Regions from separate parts of the Sphingomonas eleionomae genome, predicted to be linked through region 1. Evidence: predicted binding sites of a transcription regulator. Region 1 holds the regulator's gene; each other region holds the start of a gene.
What was found. Region 1 encodes LexA, which represses DNA repair genes until DNA is damaged. Its sites were predicted from a motif close to GTTCCNCNCTTGTTCT; they were not measured.
Positions count from the first base shown of each region.

Region 2: the regulator LexA is predicted to act here: its motif matches at 1,425-1,440, upstream of ACNI3Q_RS03065 (PA0069 family radical SAM protein).
Region 3: the regulator LexA is predicted to act here: its motif matches at 2,479-2,494, upstream of ACNI3Q_RS08490 (ribonucleoside-diphosphate reductase subunit alpha).

Region 1 is NZ_JBLTWP010000004.1:473,054-477,331, forward strand. Features, by position in the region: gene ACNI3Q_RS13435 (ComEC/Rec2 family competence protein) at 1-1,993, shown strand, start outside; gene lexA (transcriptional repressor LexA) at 1,987-2,676, opposite strand; gene ACNI3Q_RS13445 (molybdopterin molybdotransferase MoeA) at 2,734-3,924, opposite strand; gene ACNI3Q_RS13450 (energy transducer TonB family protein) at 4,120-4,278, shown strand, end outside.
Region 2 is NZ_JBLTWP010000001.1:672,889-677,166, reverse strand. Features, by position in the region: gene ACNI3Q_RS03070 (long-chain fatty acid--CoA ligase) at 1-349, shown strand, start outside; gene ACNI3Q_RS03065 (PA0069 family radical SAM protein) at 350-1,420, opposite strand; gene ACNI3Q_RS03060 (hypothetical protein) at 1,557-2,885, shown strand; gene moaB (molybdenum cofactor biosynthesis protein B) at 2,819-3,346, opposite strand; gene ACNI3Q_RS03050 (lytic transglycosylase domain-containing protein) at 3,336-4,278, opposite strand, start outside.
Region 3 is NZ_JBLTWP010000003.1:65,436-69,713, reverse strand. Features, by position in the region: gene ACNI3Q_RS08495 (TonB-dependent receptor) at 1-1,919, shown strand, start outside; gene ACNI3Q_RS08490 (ribonucleoside-diphosphate reductase subunit alpha) at 2,572-4,278, shown strand, end outside.

The DNA of each region.
Region 1 (4,278 bases):
GTGGCTGGCCGCTGCCGCGGGGGGCGGGGCGGTCGCGCTGATCGGGATGGGTTTCGGCATTGGCCGCCGGGCAGGCGCTGCGCTGCTTGGCCTGGGCCTGCTCATCGCCATCGGCATCGGTCTTGCGTGGGTGCGGGCGGAGCGGGTTACGCATCCGGTGCTGGAACGGCCCGTCACGGTCAGCTTTGTCGCCCGAATCGAGCGGGTGGAGCCCTTGCCGGCGCGCGATCTTGTCCGGCTGCGCCTTGCCCCTGTCGGTGCGATCGGCCTGCCGACGCTGGTGCGGGTGAATGTCCGCGCCGTCGATGTGCCGCCCGGTGCTGGCACCGGCGCCGAAATCCGGCTGCGCGCCCGGTTGATGCCACCTGCAACGCCGGCCCTGCCGGGCGCCTATGGCTATGCCCGGGCCGCATGGTTCGATGGCATCGGCGCGACCGGGCGCGCGCTTGGCCCGGTTGAGGTCATTCATGCGACCCAGGGCAGCGGTGCGGGCGTCCGCAACCGGCTGTCGGCGCATATCCAGTCGCAGATCGGCGGCGGGGCCGGGGCAATCGCGGCAACGCTGGCCACCGGGGATCGCGGCGGCATCAATGACGCGGATGCAGAGGCGATGCGCCGGTCGGGCCTGGCCCATTTGCTGTCGATCAGCGGCCTGCACGTCACGGCGGTGGTAGGGGCCGCGATCCTGGCGGCCATGCGGATCCTGGCCCTGTTTCCGGCACTTGCCCTGCGGGTTCGGGTGCCGCTGATCGCTGCAGGGTTCGGGGCGGCGGCCGCGCTTGGCTATACCTGGCTGGCAGGCGCAGAGGTGCCGACGGTTCGGTCGTGCATCGCCGCGCTGCTGATCCTGGCCGCGATGCTGCTGGGGCGGGAGGCGATTACGCTGCGGCTGGTCGCGACCGGCGCGTTCGTCGTCCTGCTGCTGTGGCCGGAAAGCCTGGCCGGCCCCAGTTTCCAGCTGAGCTTTGCCGCCGTTACCGCGATCATCGCGCTGCACAGTCATCCGGCGGTGCAGGGCTGGTTCGAACGGCGGGACGAGGGGCGGCTTGCCCGGCTGGGCCGGGGGCTTGCCTCGCTGCTGCTGACGGGGCTGGTGGTGGAGGCGGTGCTGACGCCGATTGCGCTGTTCCATTTCCACAAGTCCGGCGTGTACGGCGCGATTGCCAATCTTGTCGCCATTCCGCTCACCACGTTCGTCATCATGCCGGCCGAGGCGGCGGCGCTGCTGCTGGATGCGGTGGGGCTGGGCGCGCCGCTATGGTGGGTGACGGGGCAGGCCATCGACCTGATCCTGGCGATTGCCCATTGGACGGCGGATGCGCCCGGATCAGTCCGGATGCTGCCCGCGATGCCGGGATGGGCGTTTGCCGCGATGCTCGGCGGTGGGCTGTGGATCGCGCTCTGGCGGACGCGATGGCGGCGATGGGGCGCGGTACCCGTTGCCATCGGCGCGCTGGGCGCGCTGTCCGTGCCGCCGCCCGACCTGCTGGTAACCGGCGATGGCCGCCATGTCGCCATCCGGGCCGGGGACGGGCTGGCGCTGCTGCGCGACCGGGCGGGGGACTATACCCGGTCGATGCTGGGCGAGGCAGCGGGGGTGGATGGCGAGGCGCTGTCGCTCAGCACCCTGCCCGATGCGCGGTGCAGCGCGGACCTGTGCCTGGCCGATGTCCGGGATGCCAATGGCCTCAGCTGGCGGGTCGTTGCCACCCGCAGTGCCCATTTCGTCGAATGGACCGCGATGCGCGATGCGTGTGCCGTTGCCGATATCGTGATTGCCGATCGCCGGTTGCCGGCCGGATGCGTACCGCGCTGGTTGCGCCTGGACCGGGCAACGCTGGCGGAGACCGGCGGCGTTGCGATCACCCTGGCGAGCGGAACGGTTCGCACCGTGCGCGGGCCGGGGGCGCACCCATGGCTGAACCCGCCGACGGTGATGCCGCCACGACCAGCCCGCCCCGTGGCACCACCGCCCAGGCCCGTTGGTCAGTAGCGGCGGAGCAGCCCCGACAGCCGGCCCTGCACCTGCACCTGATCAGGGCGGTAGCGTTGCGGATCATAGCTGCGATTGGCGGGGTCCAGCCGGACCATCGCACCCTCGCGCCGGAAGTATTTGAGCGTTGCGTCATGCCCGTCGATCAGCGCGACCACGATTTCGCCGTCGCGGGCCGATTCCGTCTTACGGATCAGGGCATAATCGCCGTCGAGGATGCCCGCCTCCACCATCGAATCCCCGGACACTTCCAGCGCATAATGTTCACCCGACCCGAGCAGCGCGGCGGGCACCGGCAGCATCTGCGATCCCTCCATCGCCTCGATCGGCACACCGGCGGCGATGCGGCCATGAAGCGGGATTTCGATGACGTCGTTCGCCGGTTCCGGCATCCGCTGCACTGCGGAAGGTGGCGAAAGTGGTGCTACGTCACCACGTTTTGCACCCTTGCTCCGCTTTGCATCGCCCCGTTCCGGCATCTTCAGCACTTCGAGCGCGCGGGCGCGATTGGGCAGGCGGCGAATGAACCCGCGCTCCACCAGCGCCTCGATCAGCCGGTGCACCCCGGATTTCGATTTGAGGTCGAGCGCCTCCTTCATCTCCTCGAACGAGGGGGAAATGCCGTCTTCGCCCAGGCGTTCGGCAATGAAGCACAGCAGCTCATGCTGCTTTTTGGTGAGCATCCCCAATCCTCCGTGTCGGAACAGACTGGGAACGTATATGCTTTGTTCCGTATGGCGTCAAGCGATCACAAGGATATCCACAGGATCGCCCACAGCCGCCGCCGGGGCATCAGCGGGCCGGTGGATCAGGCAGGTGGCGCGTGCCAGCGTCATCAGCATCGAACTGTCCTGTACCGCCGCCGCGCCGACGCGCCCGTCGGGCAGGATTGCCGCGCGCAGGAAATCGGTGCGCTCGCCATTGGCGGGCAGGGGGTCGGCCAGGATCGCGGGGGTCAGCCGGGGCAGGGGGTCGACCGATCCGCCCAGTGCGGCGATGGCCGGCCGGACGAACAGCATCGCCGTGGCGAATGCCGAAACCGGATTGCCGGGCAGGCCGAGAACGAGTGCATCGCCGCGCCGCCCGGCCATCACCGGCTTGCCGGGGCGCAGCGCCACGCGCCAGAAATCAATGGACCACCCCGCCGCCGCCAGCGCGGGCTGCACCAGGTCATGGTCGCCCACCGATGCCCCGCCGCTGGTGACGAGCAGGTCGGCATCGACCCTGGCAAAGGCGCGGGTAAGCGTTTCGAGGTTATCGGGCAGGATGCCAAGGTCGACGATGTCCACGGGCAGATCGGCGAGCATCGCCGCAAGCATCAGCCGGTTCGTCTCCGGTATCTGTGCATCGCCCATCGGCGTTCCGGGCGGGCGCAGTTCATCGCCGGTCGCCGCGACGGCAACCCGTACCGGGCGGCGGACCGACAGCGCGCCATGACCCGCCATCGCAGCCATGGCGAGGCGCGCCGGGGTCATCCGCTCGCCCGCCCGGATCAGCGTTGCGCCCGAGCTGAAGTCCAGCCCGCGATGCCGGACGTTGCTGCCGGGCGCGGCCGGGCCAGCCCCGGTCAGGATCAGCCGGTCGCCGTCGCGCGCCGCCTCTTCCTGTACCAGCACGCAGTCGGCGCCCGCCGGCATGACTGCGCCAGTAAAGATGCGCACCGCCTGTCCCGGCCCGACCGGCCCGGCATGCGGCCGTCCGGCGGCGCTTTCCCCAATGACCGTCCAGGGGCCGGGCAGTGCGGCATTGGCGATGGCATAACCGTCCATCACCGACAGGTCGCTGGACGGTTGCGTGCGCAGCGCGGCGACCGGTTCGGCGGCCCAGCGCCCGGCGCAACCGGCGATGGGCAACGCCTCTGCCGCGACCGGCATGGCCATGTCGATCAGCCGGGCCTGTGCATCGGCCAGCGGGAGGAGCGGGGGTGCCATCGGCCGGATGTGGCACGGGCATCGGTGCCGGGAAAGAGGGCGCGCGCGGAAACTGCACCGTGTCCGCCGCGCTGCCTTGTCTTGGCCGCATCTGCACCCTAACCCGACAGTCAGCCCTGCCGCCCCCCGGAAGTTTCTCGCGTGGTTTCAAAGTCCATCGAACGCCCGACGTGGCGAACCCGGATCGGGGAACGGTTGCGTGGGCGGGGCGGCCCGTTTCTGCTGGCGCTGCTGGTCGAGGGGCTGATCGTGCTGGTGATGATGACACTGGCCCCCCGGCTGGTCAGGCGCGAACCGGTGGATATGGCGCTCAGCACCTTTGACGCCGCTGAAGTATCGGAAAAGCCGCCCGCC
Region 2 (4,278 bases), on a different contig from region 1:
CACGATGCAGATCACCGATCGGTCCAAGGACGTCATCAAGTCCGGCGGCGAGTGGATCAGCTCGGTCGAGCTTGAAAACGCGGCTGTCGGCTGTCCCGGCGTGGCGGAGGCGGCGGCGATCGGCGTTCACCACCCGCGGTGGGAGGAGCGGCCGATCCTGCTGGTGGTCCGCAAGCCCGATACCACGGTGACAGCGGAACAGATCCAGGCCTATCTGACGCAGCACGTCGCCAAATGGTGGCTACCCGACGAGGTGCATTTCGTCGACAGCCTGCCGCATACGGCGACCGGCAAGCTGCTGAAAACCGCGATCCGCGAGCAGTTCAAGGGATATTCGATCGCTGCTTGATCAGGCGAACAGATCGCCCTGTGGCCCGGCGGGCGGGCGGAACAGGTCGCAGCGAAGGTCCAGCCGCTCACTGGTAAGGCCGAGCCGGCGACTGGCGATCTGAAACCGTGTGCGGAGCAGGGCGGCCCATTCGCCCTGTCCCCGCATCCGGGTGAAGAATTCCGGATCGTTGTCCCGCCCGCCGCGCAACGAATTGATGATCGCCATCACTTTGCCCGCCCGGTCCGGGTAATGCGTCTCAAGCCACGCCCGGAACAGCGGTGCCACCTCGTGCGGCAGGCGGACGGGCATGAAAAATGCGGCGCGTGCCCCCGCTTCAGCTGCGCGGGACAGGATCGCTTCCATCTCCCCGTCGGTGATCGCAGGGATGACGGGGGACAGCGAGACATAGACGGGAATGCCCGCCTCCGTCAGCTTTGCGATGGCGGCCAGCCGCTTTTCGGGATGCGGCGCGCGCGGTTCCAGCGTCATGGTGATCCGCGGGTCAAGCGAAGTGATCGAGATCATGACGGCGCACAGGCCCTGTGCCGCCATGGGCCGCAACACGTCAAGGTCGCGCAGCAACCGGTCGGACTTTGTCGTGATCGTCAGCGGATGGCGGCATTCCGCCAGGACTTCCAGGCACCCGCGCATGATCCGCCATTCGCGTTCGATCGGCTGATAGGCGTCAGTATTGGTACCGAACGCAATCGGACGACATTGATAGCCGGTCCGCGCAAGTTCCGCCCGGAGGCGGGTAGGGGCGTCCAGCTTGGCGAACAGCCGCGTTTCGAAATCGAGGCCGGGCGACAGGTCGTGAAAGGCATGGGTTGGCCGCGCAAAGCAATAGATGCAGCCATGCTCGCAGCCGCGATAGGGATTGACCGAACGGTCGAAAGGGACGTCGGGCGATTGATTGCGGGTGATGATCGTCCGGGGACTTTCCACGGTGACGGAGGTGCGGATCGGACGGGGTTCGCCGTCGATCAGCGCCCTGTTATCGAGCCAGTCGCCGTCTGCCTGCCGGTCGGCCAAGCCGAACCGTCTGGGGACAGGGTTGTGGGTTGCGCCCCGCGCATTGCGCCTGGTCATGGGGGGAACATAGATAGAACATCACGGCCGGGCAAGGCAGATTCGTCGTTAATGTCCCGACCTGAAACCATCCGACGCTGCGCGACGCTCGCCCGGCATGGGACTGCCCGATAGGATCTGCTGCGAAGGAACAATCATGCTGCATGGTTCATCGCGGTTGAGCAGGGATTGGGCGACGGGCACGGCTCCGTTCGTTGTCGCCATCCTGCTGGCGGTGATCCTGCGGGCAATCTTTATCCTGGCCGTGCCAGTGACACCGGATTCGGATGGGGCTTGGTATCTGCTGCGCGCTCAGGAAATGGCGGCTGGCATGGGATATCAGGAGCGCGGGCATCCTACTGCGTTCTGGCCTGTCGGTTATCCGGCGCTGCTGGCAGGCGCACTGATGCTGACTGGCCCGAACCTGACCGGACCGTTGATCGTGAACCTGATGGCTTCTGCGGCCATCACCGCGTTGATCGGGGCGATGGCGCGGGGGCTGGGCGCAGCGCGGGAGGCAGCGGTGCTTTCGATGCTGCTCTATGCCGTCTATCCGGCGCATATCGTCTATACCGGCGTGCTGGCGGCGGAAACGACCAGCACGACGGTGCTGATGGCGGGGGTGGCTGCGCTGATCCTTGGTCGGGGCAGGGCCGGCATGGCGGTGTTCGCGGGCCTGCTGCTGGGCCTGGCCACGCTGATGCGGCCGCAATCGATGTTCGTTTGCATGGCGCTGATCCCGACGATGTGGCTGTCGCTTCGTGCGTTTGGCTGGCGGCGGGCGCTGGCAACGATGCTGCTGGCGGTGGCGGGAATGGCGGTGGTGGTGACCCCGTGGACGATGCGCAATCAGCAACAGCTTGGCGCGCCGGTGCTGGTATCCACGAATGGCGGCATCGCGTTACAGGCCGGTGCGAACGATCTGGCCACGGGTGGCTATTTTCAGGTCGAGAAATCGCCCCTGTGGGCACAGACCGGACTGTCGTTCGATCAGCGGATCGAGCGGCAGGTGGAGATGGACGCGCGTCTGAAACGGATGGCGATCGACTGGATCGTTCAGCATCCGGCCGACTGGGCCATGCTGGGGGTGCGCAAGGTGATCCTGTTATGGGCAAAAGACACCGACGCCTTCTGGTCGCTGCACGCCAGCTATCCGGACCGGTCCGGCCTGTGGCGGGTTGCGCAGGCTGGTAATCAGCTGGTGTACCTGTCGATCCTGGGCCTGTCGGCAATCGGCTTTGCGCCCAGCGTCGCGGCATTGTGGCGGCGGCGACTGGATCAGTCGCCCATGGCGGTTGCGCTGGCCGTGCCCGTGCTGACGACGGCACTGGCGTTCGTGTTTACCGGACAGACCCGGTATCACTATCCCGCCATGCCGTTCCTGATGATCGGGGCGGGGCTTGGCCTTGTCTGGCTGGTTCAGCGTTCGCGCAGCCGGGGCATCAGTTCGACGAAGTTGCAGGGGCGGTGGCGGCTGTCGAGCTGATCGCGCAGGATACCGTCCCAGCCGTCGCGAACCGCGCCGGTCGATCCGGGCAATGCAAAAAGATAGGTGCCGCGCGCGACGGCGGCACAAGCGCGTGACTGAATGGTTGACGTGCCGATCGTCTGAAAGCTGAGCCAGCGGAACAATTCGCCAAAGCCCGGAATGGGTTTGTCCTGGACCTGCTTGATCGCCTCTGGCGTGACATCGCGGCCGGTAACGCCGGTGCCGCCGGTGGTCAGGATGCAATCGACCAACGGATCGTCGATCCATTCGTTCAGCTGACCGACGATCAGCGCGACATCGTCCGCCAAGATGCCGCGTGCGGCAAGGATATGGCCCGCATCCTTCAGCCGTTCGACCAGCGTATCGCCCGACCGGTCATCGGCCGCAGTCCGCGTGTCGGAGATGGTGAGGACGGCAATGCGGACGGGAATGAAGGCCCGCCCCTGATCAATTGGCACCGACGATCCGTCCGGCGCTGGTATCCGTCATGCGAACCGCAGGCGCGCCGACCATGCCGGGAAAGCGGGGCCACATCCCCTGGCTCAGCGCGTGACGGCTGGCCGAGGTGCGGCCCTCATGCTGTTCGTACATCCAGTAGTTGCGCAGCACGGTCATCACATAGCCGCGCGTCTCCCAATAGGGGATGCTTTCGATGTAGAGCAGCGGATCGCCCTTGCTGCGCACGGTTGCGTTCCACGTTTCAACGGGCGTCGGACCGGCGTTATAGGCGGCGATCACTTTTGGCAGCAGCCCGGCGGTAAACGGGCGGTCGCGCAGCTGTTCCAGATAGGTCTGGCCAACCTCCATGTTTACCGATGGCTGGGCAAGGTCCGCGCGTTCGATCTTCATCCCCTTGGTCCGGCCGACATCAATGGCCGCGGCCGGCATCACCTGCATCAGGCCAAAGGCGCCGGCAGGGCTGACCACGTCGGGATTGAAGCGGGATTCCTGAAGCGTGTGGGCATAGACCAACGCCTTGTCGACGCGCCATCCGCCCTTCGGCTTCCATCTGGGGGCCGGATAGCGCGCTTGCGCCACCAGGTTCACGCCCGCCGGGCCGTTGTGGCACAGCCAGAGCTGCGTTTGCGGCAGGTCGAGCGCACCAGCCAGCGTGATCAATGCGGCGTGTTCGTTGCGTGGACCGATCTTTGCCTGATGCCGCAGCACTGCGTCAGCCAGCTTGAGTTCGCCGATCTGAACCAGTGCGGCGGCCACGCGTACGTTTGCCCGGCGCTCTAGATCGCCCAGTGGCAACGCGCCCAGCACCTTGGCATTGGCGGTGTTGTCCGTCAGCCCCAGCGATTGCCGAGCCAGCAGGCCGTAAAAGGTTTCGCGATACTGCGCGGCCGATTGCAGCCGCGCCTGAACCCGCTGCGGCTCTCCGCACGCA
Region 3 (4,278 bases), on a different contig from region 1:
TCGAGGTGGTGAAGGGACCGCAGGCGACCCTGTTCGGCACCGCGTCCACCATCGGCGCGATCAGCATGATTTCCGCCCGGCCGCGTCCCGGCTTTTCCGGCGAACTGTCGGGCAGCTACGGCAATTTCAACGCCTGGCGCGTGGCCGGCTTCGTCAATGCCGGCAATGACGTGATCGCCGGCCGCGTCGCGTTCGAGGTGAAGCAGCGGGACGGCTATGTCGAAAATCTCGCCCCGAACCAGGATGATCTGTACGCGCAGGATCAGCTTGGCGTGCGCGGCTCGCTGCGCTTCACGCCGACCGATGCCTTCACCGCCGATCTGATCCTCACCTATGATCAGCAGCGCAATTCCGGCACGCCCTTCATCTCGCGCGCGCTGGCGCCCGGCAATCCGTTCGGCGCGGCCTGGCTGGGCGGATCGCCCCGCTCGCTCGCGGATCTGGGTGCGGAAAAGCTCGGCCTCAACCGCGAAGTCTATGACGCGAACCTGACGCTTGCCTGGGACATCGCCGACGACTGGACGCTGACCCTGGTCAATGGCTATCGCAAGTTCGACAGCCTCGAAATCTTCGATGCCGACGGTTCCGCCGCGCCGTTCCTGGAGTTTGCGGAACTGGCCAAGGGGTGGCAGGTCAATCAGGAAACCCGCTTCGCCTATCAAAGCGATCTGTTCCGCGGCTCGTTCGGCTTCAACTATTTCCTTGAGGACAGCATTCAGAACGTGCCCTTTTCGGGCGAGGAAGGGGTGTTTGCCCAGTGTCTGACGCGCGCGCTGGTGCCGGGCCTTGGCTGTGTCGATGCGGCCGGCAATCCGGTATCGACGGGCGTTACCGCGCTCGTCACCGGCGGCGCGCTGACCGCCGTGCCCTATCGTTCGGTCTTTGAAAATCAGGGCCGCAATGCCAGCTATTCGATGTTCTTCGATGGCACGCTGATCCCCGCTTCCTGGATCGAGCTGACCGCCGGGGTCCGCTTCCTGATCGAGGAACGGCAGTCCGGCTTCTTCGCATCGGCCCCGCGCCCGCAACTGCTGACGCAGATCCCGCCGCTGCTCGCCGCCGTGCCCAGCTTCCGCGTCTCGCTCGTCCCCGGACAGGTCGATACCCGCGGCCAGACATTCGAGGCAGAGGGCAATTTCGCCGCCGTGCTGCCGCGCTTCAACGTGCTGCTGCGCGCCAGCGACGATGTGAACCTGTACGCCACCATCTCGCAGGGCCGCCGGTCCCCGGTGGTTCAGGTCGGCGCCCGCAACGGCGCCCTCGGCCCGGAACGCGCCCTGTCGATCATCGATGAGGAAACCGTCTGGAATTACGAAGGCGGGATCAAGGGCGCGTTCGGCCCGTTGTCCGGCACCCTTGGCGTCTATTATCAGCAGTATAAGGGCTTTCAGGTCAGCGTCGTCGATCCCGACGGCATCACCCGCACCCGCAGCGCGGGCAATGCCAGCAATTTCGGGGTGGAGGCAGAGGTGCAGCTGCGCGCCACCGACTGGCTGACGGTGTTCGGCAACGGCGCCTATATCGATGCCAAGATCGAGGAAAGCTCGGCGCTGACCCCCGCCTTTTCGGGCGCGCGCTTCCGCCTTCAGCCAGAGGTTCAGGCGGCGGGCGGGTTCACCATCGACGCGCGCATCGGCGATGTCCGCGTCTTTGCCACGCCCACCGTCACCTATCGCTCGCAGATCTTTTTCGAAGTGCCGAACAACCCGCTGATCAGCCAGCCGGGCGTCACCCTGTTCAACGCCCGCGCCGGGATCAGCTTTGCCGACGACCGGTACGAGGTCGCGGTGTTCGGCCGCAACCTCAGCGACGAGGATTATCTGCTCGATGCCGGCAATACCGGCGGCGCGTTCGGCATCCCCACCTTCATCCCCGCCGAGCCCCGCTTCTACGGCGTGCAGCTGACCGGCCGGTTCTAAGGATCGCATGATTTCAGTCTGAACCGTCATTGCGCGCCCTCCGACTGCCACAGGCAAGGCAGTCAAAGGGCGCGCCATGACGGCACGGGTCAATCCAACGGCATCCGGGTGCAGGATCGCTCCGCTCCTTACCCCCCTCGTTCGTCCTGAGCCCGTCGAAGGATGCTGCCCTACGCCTTGACCAGTGGGATACGTTCTTCGACAGGCTCAGGACGAGCGAGTTGGGGGACGAGCCTGCGGTGTGGGCGCGCTCCGCCCCGATCCCTCCACTGCCCCGTCCACATCAAAATATTTTTCGTTCCCTGCCCGTTCCCTTGCCCCGTCCAAAAGCCAAGGAAGGTCCGCGCGTCGCGGCACACGCGTTGTCGGGCCGGTCCACGACCCGAGTCTTTTTAGCGACGAATTGAGTCCCTAAAAGGTCATTTACCGACTTGCTTCGAAGCGCGATTAGCCACAATCTGTTGTGGTCGCTTGTGGGGGCAAGCCCAAGCACTGGTATTTTCGGAACCGCAGGGTTATCTTGCGGACCGGCCATGCTCGCGCAGTGACGGGTCAGGTTGATCACTTTTTGTTCTCGCGCGCGGCGATCGGTGATAGCATCGGCCTTCGCTGCCCGAGTCGGACGAACCGCTGGATTATGATGGGGCAGGCAATGGATTTCAGGGATACTCAGGAAACCGAAATGACAGAAACCGCCACCCTGGAACCGGCTGCGGCCGCCACTGAATCGACGCGCGTCGACCCGCGCCCCTATGCGCTGGAGGTCGATCATTCGCGCGATGCGCTGCTGACCGATTTCGGCAAGGAAACGCTGAAGGACCGCTATCTGCTGCCGGGCGAAAGCTATCAGGACCTGTTCGTCCGCGTCGCCTCCGCCTATGCCGACGATGCCGCGCACGCCCAGCGGCTCTACGACTATATCTCGCGCCTGTGGTTCATGCCCGCCACCCCCGTGCTGTCCAATGGCGGCACCGGCCGCGGCCTGCCGATCAGCTGCTATCTCAATTCCGTGCCCGACAGCCTGGAAGGGATCGTCGCCACCTGGAACGAGAATGTGTGGCTCGCCTCGCGCGGCGGCGGCATCGGCACCTATTGGGGCACGGTGCGCGGCATCGGCGAACCCGTCGGCCTCAATGGCAAGACCAGCGGCATCATCCCGTTCGTCCGCGTGATGGACAGCCTGACGCTCGCCATCAGCCAGGGGTCGCTGCGCCGCGGCTCGGCCGCCTGCTATCTCGACATCAGCCATCCGGAGATCGAGGAGTTCCTCGAAATCCGCAAACCCTCGGGCGATTTCAACCGCAAGGCGCTGAACCTGCACCATGGCGTGCTGATCCCCGACGCCTTCATGGAAGCGGTGCGTGATGGCGCCGAATGGGAACTGAAGTCGCCCAAGGACGGCAGCGTGCGCGGCAAGGTCGATGCGCGCGGCCTGTTCCAGAAGCTCGTCGAAACCCGCCTCGCCACGGGTGAGCCGTACATCGTGTTCAGCGACCATGTGAACCGCACGATGCCCAAGCATCACCGCGATCTGGGTCTGAAGGTCACGACCTCGAACCTGTGCGCCGAAATCACGCTGCCCACGGGCCGCGATCACCTTGGCAACGACCGCACGGCCGTCTGCTGCCTCTCCTCGCTCAACCTCGAAACCTGGGACGAGTGGGAAGGCGACAAGCGGTTCATCGAGGACGTGATGCGCTTCCTCGACAACGTCCTGACCGACTATATCGAGCGCGCGCCCGACGAAATGGCCCGCGCCCGCTATTCGGCCAGCCGCGAACGCTCGGTCGGCCTTGGCGTCATGGGTTTCCACTCCTTCCTTCAGGCCCGCGGCCTGCCGATGGAAGGGGCGATGGCCAAGATGTGGAACCTGCGCATCTTCAAGCACGTCAATGCTCAGGTGAACGAAGCATCGATGAACCTGGCGGTCGAGCGCGGCCCCTGCCCCGACGCGGCCGACATGGGCGTGATGGAGCGGTTTTCCTGCAAGATGGCGATTGCGCCCACCGCGTCGATCAGCATCATCTGCGGCGGCACCTCGGCCTGTATCGAACCCATTCCGGCCAATATCTACACGCACAAGACGCTGTCGGGCAGCTTTTCGGTCCGCAATCCCTATCTGGAAAAGCTGCTGATCGAGAAATCGAAGAACAGCGAAGGCGTCTGGTCCTCGATCCTGGAGCGCGGCGGCTCGGTCCAGCATCTCGACTTCCTCTCGCCAGAGGAAAAGGACGTGTTCAAGACCAGCTTCGAGATCGACCAGCGCTGGATCCTCGAACTGGCGGGCGACCGCGCGCCGTTCATCGATCAGGCACAGTCGCTGAACCTGTTCATCCCGGCGGACGTGGAAAAATGGGAT